One region of the Flavonifractor sp. An91 genome, then DNA from elsewhere that is predicted to be linked to it. Evidence: a T-box and tRNA genes for the amino acid it is inferred to sense, from the RefSeq annotation. Region 1 holds a T-box; the other regions hold tRNA genes.

Region 1 (3,273 bases):
GCCAAGCTGAAATCCATGATCCAGGCCTTTGACCTGGCCCTGACCCACCCGGACCAGAGTGATCTGGACCAGGCCGCCGACTTCGCCCGGGAGGCCATGAAGGCATAAAAAGTAAGAAAAAATCCCTGTTGCGTTAGCAACAGGGATTTTTTTGATGGAAATTAGAACTTCACGCGCTCGGCAATATAAGCCTTGACCTGGTCCATGGGAATGCGCACCTGCTCCATGGAGTCGCGCTCACGGATGGTGACGCAGTTGTCGGCGGGGGTGTTCTCGTCGCCCACGGTCTGGAAGTCCAGGGTGATGCAGAAGGGGGTGCCGATCTCGTCCTGGCGGCGATAGCGCTTGCCGATGGAGCCGGCGTCGTCGTAGTCCACCATGAAGTCGCGGGCCAGCTCATCACGCAGCTGCTGGGCGGGGCCGGCCAGCACTTCCTTCTTGCTCAGGGGCAGCACGGCGCACTTGAAGGGGGCCAGAGCGGGGTGGAGGCGCAGCACGGTGCGGATGTCGTCGTTGCCCTTCTTGTCCTGGCCCACCACCTCCTGGTCGAAGGCGTCCACCAGGAAGGCCAGGGTCACGCGGTCGGCGCCCAGGGAGGGCTCCACCACATAGGGGATATAGTGCTCGCCGGTCTCCTGGTCGAAGTAGGTCATGTCCTTGCCGGAGACGTTCTGATGCTGGGTCAGGTCGTAGTCGGTACGGTCGGCCACGCCCCACAGCTCGCCCCAGCCGAAGGGGAAGAGGAACTCGAAGTCGGTGGTGCCCTTGGAGTAGAAGCACAGCTCCTCGGGGCTGTGGTCACGCAGCCGCAGGTTCTCCTCCTGCATACCCAGGCTCAGCAGCCACTCCTTGCAGAAGGAGCGCCAGTACTGGAACCACTCCATGTCGGTGCCCGGCTTGCAGAAGAACTCCAGCTCCATCTGCTCGAACTCACGGGTGCGGAAGGTGAAGTTGCCGGGGGTGATCTCGTTGCGGAAGGACTTGCCCACCTGGCACACGCCGAAGGGCAGCTTCTTGCGGGTGGTGCGCTGGATGTTCTGGAAGTTGACGAAGATGCCCTGGGCGGTCTCAGGCCGCAGGTACACGGTGTTCTTGGCGTCCTCGGTGACGCCCTGGAAGGTCTTGAACATCAGGTTGAACTGACGGATGTCGGTGAAGTTGTGCTTGCCGCAGGTGGGGCAGGGGATGTTGTTCTCCTCGATGAAGTTCTTCATCTCCTCCTGGGAGAAGGCGTCGATGGGCTTGGGCAGCTCCACGCTGTTCTCAGCGCACCAGTCCTCGATGAGCTTGTCGGCGCGGAAGCGCTCCTTACACTCCTTACAGTCCATCAGAGGATCGGAGAAGCCGCCCAGATGGCCGGAGGCCACCCAGGTCTGGGGATTCATCAGGATGGCGGCGTCCAGACCCACGTTGTAGGGGTTCTCCTGGACGAACTTCTTCCACCAGGCCTTCTTCACGTTGTTTTTCAGCTCCACACCCAGAGGGCCGTAGTCCCAGGTGTTGGCCAGGCCGCCGTAGATCTCGGAGCCGGAGAAGATGAAGCCCCGGCCCTTACACAGGGTGACGATCTGCTCCATGGTCTTTTCGGTGTTTTTCATGGTACAATCAAACTCCTTTTGTTTGTAATTTATACATATATGGTACCGTTTCCCTCATCCGCCCCAGTGTGCGCACTGGGGCACCTTCCCCCAGGGGAAGGCTAAGAAAAAACCGCCCTGAGCCTAAGCTCAGGGCGGAAAAATCCGTGGTACCACCTGAATTCGGACAAGTTGTCCGCACTCGAACCCGGTAACGGCGGGGGACCGGCGGGGCATTGCCTCCCCGCGGCTCACGGGCGCCTTCCCTCCACCTCCGCCGGAGCCTTGCACCGTCCGGCTCCTCTCTGGTGCGGAAACATGGGGGTACTCTTCCCGATCACTGCCTTATCGCGGGCTATTCTATCATTTTTTCCCCCTACCGTCAAGGCAAAAAGGGGGGAATCCTCACCGGCGGCTCATAATTTCGTCCAGCAGGGCGTGGGCGGCCTCCTCCTTGCTCATGAGGGGCAGCTCCTTGGCCCCGTCGGCGGCGATGAGGGTGAGCACGTTGGTATCCACCCCGAAGCCTGCACCCGCCTGCTTCAGGTTGTTGGCGGCGATGAGGTCGATGTGCTTTTTCTCCAGCTTCTTTTTGGAATTTTCCACCATGTCACGGGTCTCCATGGAGAAGCCGCACAGGAACTGACCAGGCACCCGGTGTTCCCCCAGCCAGGCCAGGATGTCGCTGGTGCGGGCCAGGGGGAGGGAGAGGTCGGAATCATTGCCGCTCTTCTTGATCTTGTCCTCCGCCACGGAAGCCGGGCGGTAGTCGGCCACGGCGGCGGCCTTGATGATGATATCCTGGTCGGGGGCACGGCTGGTCACCGCGTCAAACATATCCTGGGCGGACACAATGTCCACCACCTCCATGTAGGGGGGCTTTTTCAGGTTCACCGGCCCGGATACCAGGGTGACCTGGGCCCCCCGGGCGGCGGCGGCTTTGGCAATGGCGTAGCCCATCTTGCCGGTGGAGTGGTTGGTGAGATAGCGCACCGGGTCCAGAGCCTCCCGGGTGGGACCGGCGGTGACCAGCACCTTGAGGCCGGTCATGTCCTTCTCGTGGCTCAGGGCGTGGAGAACAGTCTCCAGCAGGTCCTCCGGCTCGGGCATCTTGCCCTTGCCCACGGCCCCGCAGGCCAGACGGCCGCTGGCGGGCTCCACGATCTCCCAGCCGTATTTTCTCAAAATGTCCAGATTGTCCTGGGTGACAGGGTTCTCGTACATTTTGGTGTTCATGGCGGGAGCGGCGATCTTGGGGCAGTTGCAGGCCAGAATAGTGGTGGTGAGCATATCGTCGGCCAGGCCGTGGGCCAGCTTGGCCAGCACGTTGGCGGTGGCGGGGGCCACCAGCACCAGGTCGGCCTGATCGGCCAGGGCGATGTGCTCCACCTGGAACTGATAGTTGCGGTCGAAGGTGTCCACGCTCACCCGGTTGCCGGTGAGGGACTCAAAGGTGTGGGGACCGATGAACTCGGTGGCATTTTTGGTCATGAGCACCTGGACGTTGGCCCCCTGCTTCACCAGGGCGGAGGCCAGGTTGGCGGATTTGTAGCAGGCGATGCCGCCGGTGACCCCCAGCAGCACGGTTTTTCCTTTTAACTGCATAGCAAGAAGCTCCTTATGATCTGTAGGGACGGCCTTCCGCCGCCGTGATGTGTCCCTCAATTATAGCAGACACAAAGTAAGTTTTCCACAT
Region 2 (3,273 bases), on a different contig from region 1:
TATGAGGACCGGCTCAAGGCTCAGCTGGAACATATCTGTGCCCTGAAAAACGTTCTTCTGGAGCATCTGTATCATAAGCCTCTTCTGGACCCCAGGGATCTGTTTGAGGAACTGATGGGCTATAAGAAGATCCTGGAGCCTTACGTGGGCGACGCGGTCAGCTTTGTGCACCAGGCCCTGAAGGAGGGCAAGCAGGTGCTGCTGGAGGGTCAGCTGGGCTCCATGAAGGATCCCAACCTGGGCATCTGCCCCATGACCACCTCCTCCCACACGCTGGCCGGCTTCGGTACTGTGGGCGGCGGAGTACCTCCCACGGCATTTTCCGACATCGTGACTGTAACCAAGGCCTATTCTTCCGCCGTGGGCGCCGGCGCTTTCGTCAGCGAACTCTTCGGGGATGAGGCCGAGGAGCTGCGCCGCCGGGGCGGTGACGCCGGCGAGTACGGCGCTACCACCGGTCGTCCCCGCCGGGTGGGCTGGTTTGACGCCGTGGCTACCCGGTACGGCTGCATGGTGCAGGGTACCACTCAGGTGGCTCTCACCGCCATTGACTGTCTGGGCTATCTGGATGAGATCAAGGTATGTACTGGCTACGAGATCAACGGTAAAGTGACCCGGGACTTCCCGGTACCCGCCCTGCTGGATCAGGCCAAGCCGGTCTATACCACTCTGCCCGGCTGGAAGTGCGATATCCGGGGCGTTACCGACTTTGATGCCCTGCCCCAGCAGGCCAAGGATTATGTGACCTTCCTGGAGAAGGAGATCGAGTGTCCCATCACCATCGTCTCCACCGGCCCCAAGCGCCACGAGATCTGCTATCGATAAAAACAGAGAACCCGGTCCGGAAATCCGGACCGGGTTCATACTGTATACAGTACTTACATATTCGCTTTGGTCAGGGAGGCCAGCAGCAGCCGGGCACCGTGCTGGAGATACTCCTCCCGGGTCAGGCCCAAGGTGCGCTGGATGTAATTCTCCCTCTGCTCAGCGGTATGTACCATACCGGAGAGAGCAGACCAGAACAGGAGAACGGTCTCCATGGGAGGCAGCTGAGAACGCACCGCGCCGTCCGCTGCACCCCGTACCAGGAAATCAGCCAGTTCCTGTTCAATCTCATCGCTGACCCGCAGGATATCGGACAACCCCTTCTGGAGGGTGTCGCCATCCTGAGACAGGGGGATAGAACCAGTGGCGGCATCGTAGGCAGTGGGATTTTCATCATAGAAACGCACGATCGCCTGGCACACCGCGTCATAGGCCTGGAACCAATCACTGTGGCTCTCAATGGCCTCATGCAGCTTCTTCTTCAGCAGCACCATCCCACTGAGGAGGATTGCGTTGATGATCTCCTCCTTGCTCTGAAAATAGACATACAAAGTCGCCTTGCTGTACTCGGCCTCTCGGGCAATGTCATCCATGGTGGTCTTTTCGGTGCCCTTTTCCGCAAACAGCCGCTCGGCAGCGGCCAGGATGGAGCCCCGATGGAATTCAGTCAATGCCTGTTTTTTGCTCATCGTACTTCCAACCTTTCCATACCCTTTCAGTTATTATACCTTTGGTTTAAGAAATGATATCACGGATTGGAATAGATTGCAAGGTTTTTTGTGATTTTTCAGCGCTCATAGCGAAAGAATGAGAACGCTGTCACAAAAAAATTCTTGCCAAATATAAGGGCATATGCTATAATGCCTAAGTCAATAAGCCCATGCAGGTATAGTTCAGTGGCAGAACGTCAGCTTCCCAAGCTGAATATGAGGGTTCGATTCCCTTTACCTGCTCCAGAAAAGAGACACGACATACGTCGTGTCTCTTTTTGTTTTTACCCCCCGAGGTTCGCAGATGAAACCAGAAGCAGTATCCGTGTGATATTATAAGTGAAAGCTGCTTTCGCATAAGTTGGGGGCCATATATGAGAGAATCAATGATCTTACAGAACATAAAAGCCGGCGACCCATCCGGTCTAAAGGCACTGATGGAGCGCTATGTGCCGTATATTTCCGTTATCGTATGGAACATTCTTCGGGATGCCATGTCTCCCCAGGACGCAGAGGAAGTGGTCTCCGATGTGTTCCTTGCCGCATGGGAACAGGCCGCCGATCTGAAGGCCGGTCATGTCAAGGGCTGGCTGGGCACGGTCGCCAGAAACAAAGCGAAAAACAAACTCCGCCAGATGGGCCGCACCATATCCCTGGAAGAAAACAGTGTGGATATTCCAGCCCCAAATGACCTTTCAGAGGCCATGGAGCAGGACGAGGAGCGGCGTCTGGTCCGCCAAGCAGTGGACGCTTTGCCCCCAGAGGACAAGGAAATCTTTCTCCGGCATTACTATTACGCCCAATCGATCAAAGAGATCTCAGATCACATGGCCCTGAACGAATCCACCATAAAAACCAAGCTGAGGCGCGGTCGCATGAAACTCAAGGAAGCTTTGACGAAAGGGGGAGCAGGCTGATGAAACGGGAGATCTTTGATTTGCTGGACCACTATCAGGAGGACAGCATTCTCTTAACTGATACCACCCCCCTCTCCCCTGCCAGGATTGAGGAGTTGACGATGAAACGATTCAAACAGAACCATAAAACAGGAAGAACCCGCCGCCTGACCCGGGGCTTGCTGGTGGCAGCAATTATTGCGTCTCTCTGCTGCCTCACCGCCTTTGCGGTGGTGCTTACGCTGCGGGACGCAGCACGGGCAGATATGGGCATATCCAAGGAGGACCCCATCGAAGAATGGACAGAATATGATGCTCCCACTCAGACTGTCACCCAGTCGGAGCCCCAGGCCACTCTGGTAGCAACCATGTGCAGCGGGAACCAACTGTATGCCTACATTGCGGCTTCTCCGGTATCCCAGGAGGCAGGTGTGGTTCTTGCGGACAACTCGCCGGAATATGAATGGGGGCCCCGGGGCGGTTTCGAGGGATGCAGCACCCTTAATCTGGAGCAGGCCAGCTACGACCCAGATACGCAAACCTCTCTTGTCAAGGTATCCATGACTTTAGAAGATCCTGAGCTGAAACAGGTAGAAGTGAGCATGAACCTCAATCATAACTTTAAGCCCATCGCTGCTTACGGCCCGGTGATCATACCGGTGACCGAGAGCCAGACCCTCAGCTGCCCGGCAGACATTACAGTGGTCAATACCACCCGGCAGATGGAGGAAGCCTGGGGTCTGCGGCCCGACCAGCCGGAATTTTCCGAATATACCCAGGAGGGCACCATCTATCAAATCTCCATCTGCGCAGGTTATATTGAACTGGAGATGCAGACCCCC
Region 3 (3,273 bases), on a different contig from region 1:
GCCACGGCGGCGGAGGCCGCAAACTATCTGGACGGCAAGCTGGACGGCAGGACCATCGGCATCGGCGGCTCGGTGACGGTCCGGGAGATGGGCCTTCTGGACCGGCTCAAGGCCCACAACACCGTGGTCTCCCACTGGGAGGGCAGCCGCAAGGAGGACGCCGCCTTCACCCAGGTCTACCTGTGCTCGGTGAACGGTCTGGCGGAGACCGGCGAGATGGTGAATATCGACGGGGTGGGCAACCGCATTGCCTCCACCGTGTTCGGCCATGAGGAGCTCTATCTGGTGGTGGGCCGCAACAAGTTAGCCCCCGACTACGACGGCGCGGTATGGCGGGCCCGCAACGTGGCCTCCCCCAAAAACGCCATCCGTCTCCAGCGTAAGACCCCCTGCGCCGTCAAGGGGGACAAGTGCTACGACTGCAACAGCCCCGAGCGGCTGTGCCGGGGCATGACGGTGCTGTGGCAGGCATCCAACGGCATCGGACGTACCGAGGTGGTACTGATTGACGAGGACCTGGGCTTTTGAGGAAAGAAAGGGGGCGGGGCCTGTGAAAAAGTGCATACCGGCCCTGGCCCTGAGCCTGGCCCTGCTGCTGGGCGGGTGCTCCCTGTCGGGGCAGGCCTATACGGTGGTGGGGCCCCACGCCGAGCATCCTGTTCTGGGGGAAAATGAGTCTACCATCAAGGCCAGCACCTATTCCGAGCTGGTCAACGGCATACTGTTTTTCGTCTCCCAGGGGGTAGAAGAGGGCGTTATCCAGATCACCGACTATAACGGCGACGTGGAGGAGGACCTGAACCGGGCCTGCCTGGAGGTGGCCAAGGACGACCCCCTGGGGGCCTATGCGGTGGACTTCATCAAGAACGACTATACCACCATCATCACCACCTATGAGGCCACCATTACCATCTCCTACCGCCGCTCCCCCGAGCAGGTGAGCAATCTGGTGAACATCACCGGTACCAGCGCCATCCGGGAGGAGGCGGCTCAGGCCCTGTCGGCCTTCAAGACCGAGCTTGCCCTGCGGGTGGGCTACTTCACCGGGGACGCCGCCGCGGTGGAGGAGCAGGTACGGCAGGCCTACTACGACACCCCTGCCGCCGCGCTGGGGATGCCGGAGTGCTCGGTGGAGCTCTATCCCAAAACCGACGCCGGCACCCAGCGCATTGTGGAGATCCTGCTGGACTACCCGGAGGAGCCCACAGCCCTCCAGCGGAAGCGCCAGCAGCTCCAGGAGCAGTCGGCGGCCATCCTCACCCCCATCCAGCACCAGATCGCCAGCCGGCGGCTGGACCTGCTGATGGGGACGCTGCCCAACGTGGTGAAGGTGGACCTGAAGACCGGCGGCGCCACCGCCTGGGACGCGCTGGTAGGTCAGGGGGCCAACGATGAGGGACTGGCCTTAGCCTTCCAGCTGCTGTGCGACGGCCTGGGGCTGAAGGGTCAGATCATAGAGGGTACCCTGCAGGGTCAGCCCCACTTTTTCAACCAGGTGGACCGCAACGGACAGACCGTGTGGGTGGATCTGAGCCGCAGCACCGGCAAGACCTGGACGGCGGCCCAAATGGCTGAAATGGGCTATCAGTGGACAGACCAGGAGGCCTGAAAAGAAAAAATAAAAAAATCGAAAAATTCCCTTGACATTGGAAGCACGGATTGCTATAATAACATCCGTCGCTTGCAGGTGTAGCTCATCTGGTAGAGCGCCACCTTGCCAAGGTGGAGGTAGCGAGTTCGAGCCTCGTCACCTGCTCCAGAAAAAAGAAACAGCACTCCATTCGGAGTGCTGTTTCTTTTTTTGTTCCTGAGAAATTACAATGCTCGGCGCAAAAGCGCCGCCGACCCGAAGGGCCGGTTTTGTGGATTCCATAACCACAACAAAAACGCAGGACAACCTTTGGATGTCCTGCGTTCTGTTTTTGATTACCCCAGGAAGAACCGGACCGCCACCGCCGCCACGGCGGTAAGCATCCCCGCCGACGCGATGAGATCGGCGGCCAGGGCCAGGTCCAGCCGGCGGCGGGGCCGGGCCTCCTCCTCCGGCGCGGGAATCTCCTCCGGGATCTCTTCTGCCGCAGACTCCCCTTCCAGGGCCCGGCGGCAGGCCTCAAAGTCCAGCACCTTTCCCTCCGGCCGGGCGGGCTTCCGCCGGGGCAGCACGGTATAGCACACCGTCTCCTGACCTACGCAGGCCTTTTGGTCCGACTCGTTTGCGTATCCTGTGATCCGTCTGGCGTCCAGATTCAGATAAATGGTCTCCATACCGTTTCCCTCCTGTTGTTCCGGCGTTTGATCCCAGTATACGGGATAAGGTGTCCTATAAAACGTACTTTGTAAGGACCCTTGTACTTTTCTGACGGCGCAGAGCGGCAAAAAGTTCCCGACGCAGGATTAGAACTTTTGTTCGTGCCTAGTATACAACATACGTTCGATTTTTGCAAGCACTTTTTTTGAGGGGAAATAGGAAACCGCCAGGTTCAGAAAAAGGGGTTATTTTCCTTGCAACCGGGGAAAAGATTTGATATACTGGCAAAGATCATGACATTGGGAAAGGATGATCCCGCTGTGGAGTATCAAAACGTTACCTTGATCGGAATGCCCGGCTCGGGCAAGAGCACCGTGGGGGTGCTGCTGGCCAAGACCCTGGGCTATCGCTTTGTGGATGCCGATCTGCTCATCCAGCAGCGGGAGGGCGCCCTGCTCCAGGACATCCTGGACCAGCGGGGCGTGGAGGCCTTCCTGGACGTGGAGGAGGCCGTCATCCGGGATCTGGACTGCACCCGCACTGTCATTGCACCCGGCGGCAGCGCAATTTGCCGGGAGGAGGCTGCCCGCCACCTCAAGGAGCTGGGGCTGGTGGTGTATCTCCATGTGCCTCTGGAGGAGCTGGAGCGGCGTATCCGCAACATCACCACCCGGGGTATTGCCATGTCCCCCGGCCAGACCCTGGCCGACGTGTACGCCGCCCGGGAGCCTCTGTACCGCAAATACGCCGACCTGACGGTGGATGTGACGGGGGGAAACACCCTGGAGCAGACGGTGGCGGCAGTGGTGGCCCGGCTGGGCTGACCGCCCCTTGTATTTTTTTGAAATAATGATATACTATATTCCAGTAAACTATCATGTACGAAATGCCCGCCGGCTGGCCGGCGGGCTTCGTCGTGTTTTTTCTGCCTCCGCGCGGCAGTCTTATTTTTTGTGCCCCCGGCGCGGAAGGGGCATTTCTAACGAAAGGAACGAACCGCATGACATTCCAGGACCTCGGCCTGA

What was found. The T-box of region 1 lies ahead of B5G42_RS05640 (glycine--tRNA ligase). A T-box ahead of a tRNA ligase gene usually reads a tRNA of that ligase, here a tRNA-Gly.
Region 2: it encodes a tRNA-Gly, which carries the amino acid that the T-box ahead of B5G42_RS05640 (glycine--tRNA ligase) is inferred to sense. The anticodon was not compared.
Region 3: it encodes a tRNA-Gly, which carries the amino acid that the T-box ahead of B5G42_RS05640 (glycine--tRNA ligase) is inferred to sense. The anticodon was not compared.

Annotation. Positions count from the first base shown of each region.
Region 1 covers NZ_NFHA01000006.1:98,545-101,817, reverse strand. The annotation lists gene bilS (flavodoxin family protein BilS) at 1-108, shown strand, start outside; gene B5G42_RS05640 (glycine--tRNA ligase) at 162-1,598, opposite strand; T-box leader at 1,726-1,927, opposite strand; gene coaBC (bifunctional phosphopantothenoylcysteine decarboxylase/phosphopantothenate--cysteine ligase CoaBC) at 1,983-3,182, opposite strand.
Region 2 covers NZ_NFHA01000001.1:69,259-72,531, forward strand. The annotation lists gene B5G42_RS00325 (adenylosuccinate synthase) at 1-825, shown strand, start outside; gene B5G42_RS00330 (TetR/AcrR family transcriptional regulator) at 879-1,514, opposite strand; tRNA gene B5G42_RS00335 (tRNA-Gly) at 1,708-1,781, shown strand; gene B5G42_RS00340 (RNA polymerase sigma factor) at 1,973-2,452, shown strand; gene B5G42_RS00345 (hypothetical protein) at 2,452-3,273, shown strand, end outside.
Region 3 covers NZ_NFHA01000022.1:28,906-32,178, forward strand. The annotation lists gene B5G42_RS12300 (lactate utilization protein) at 1-528, shown strand, start outside; gene B5G42_RS12305 (hypothetical protein) at 551-1,609, shown strand; tRNA gene B5G42_RS12310 (tRNA-Gly) at 1,684-1,759, shown strand; gene B5G42_RS12315 (hypothetical protein) at 1,927-2,265, opposite strand; gene B5G42_RS12320 (shikimate kinase) at 2,542-3,072, shown strand; gene B5G42_RS12325 (DEAD/DEAH box helicase) at 3,249-3,273, shown strand, end outside.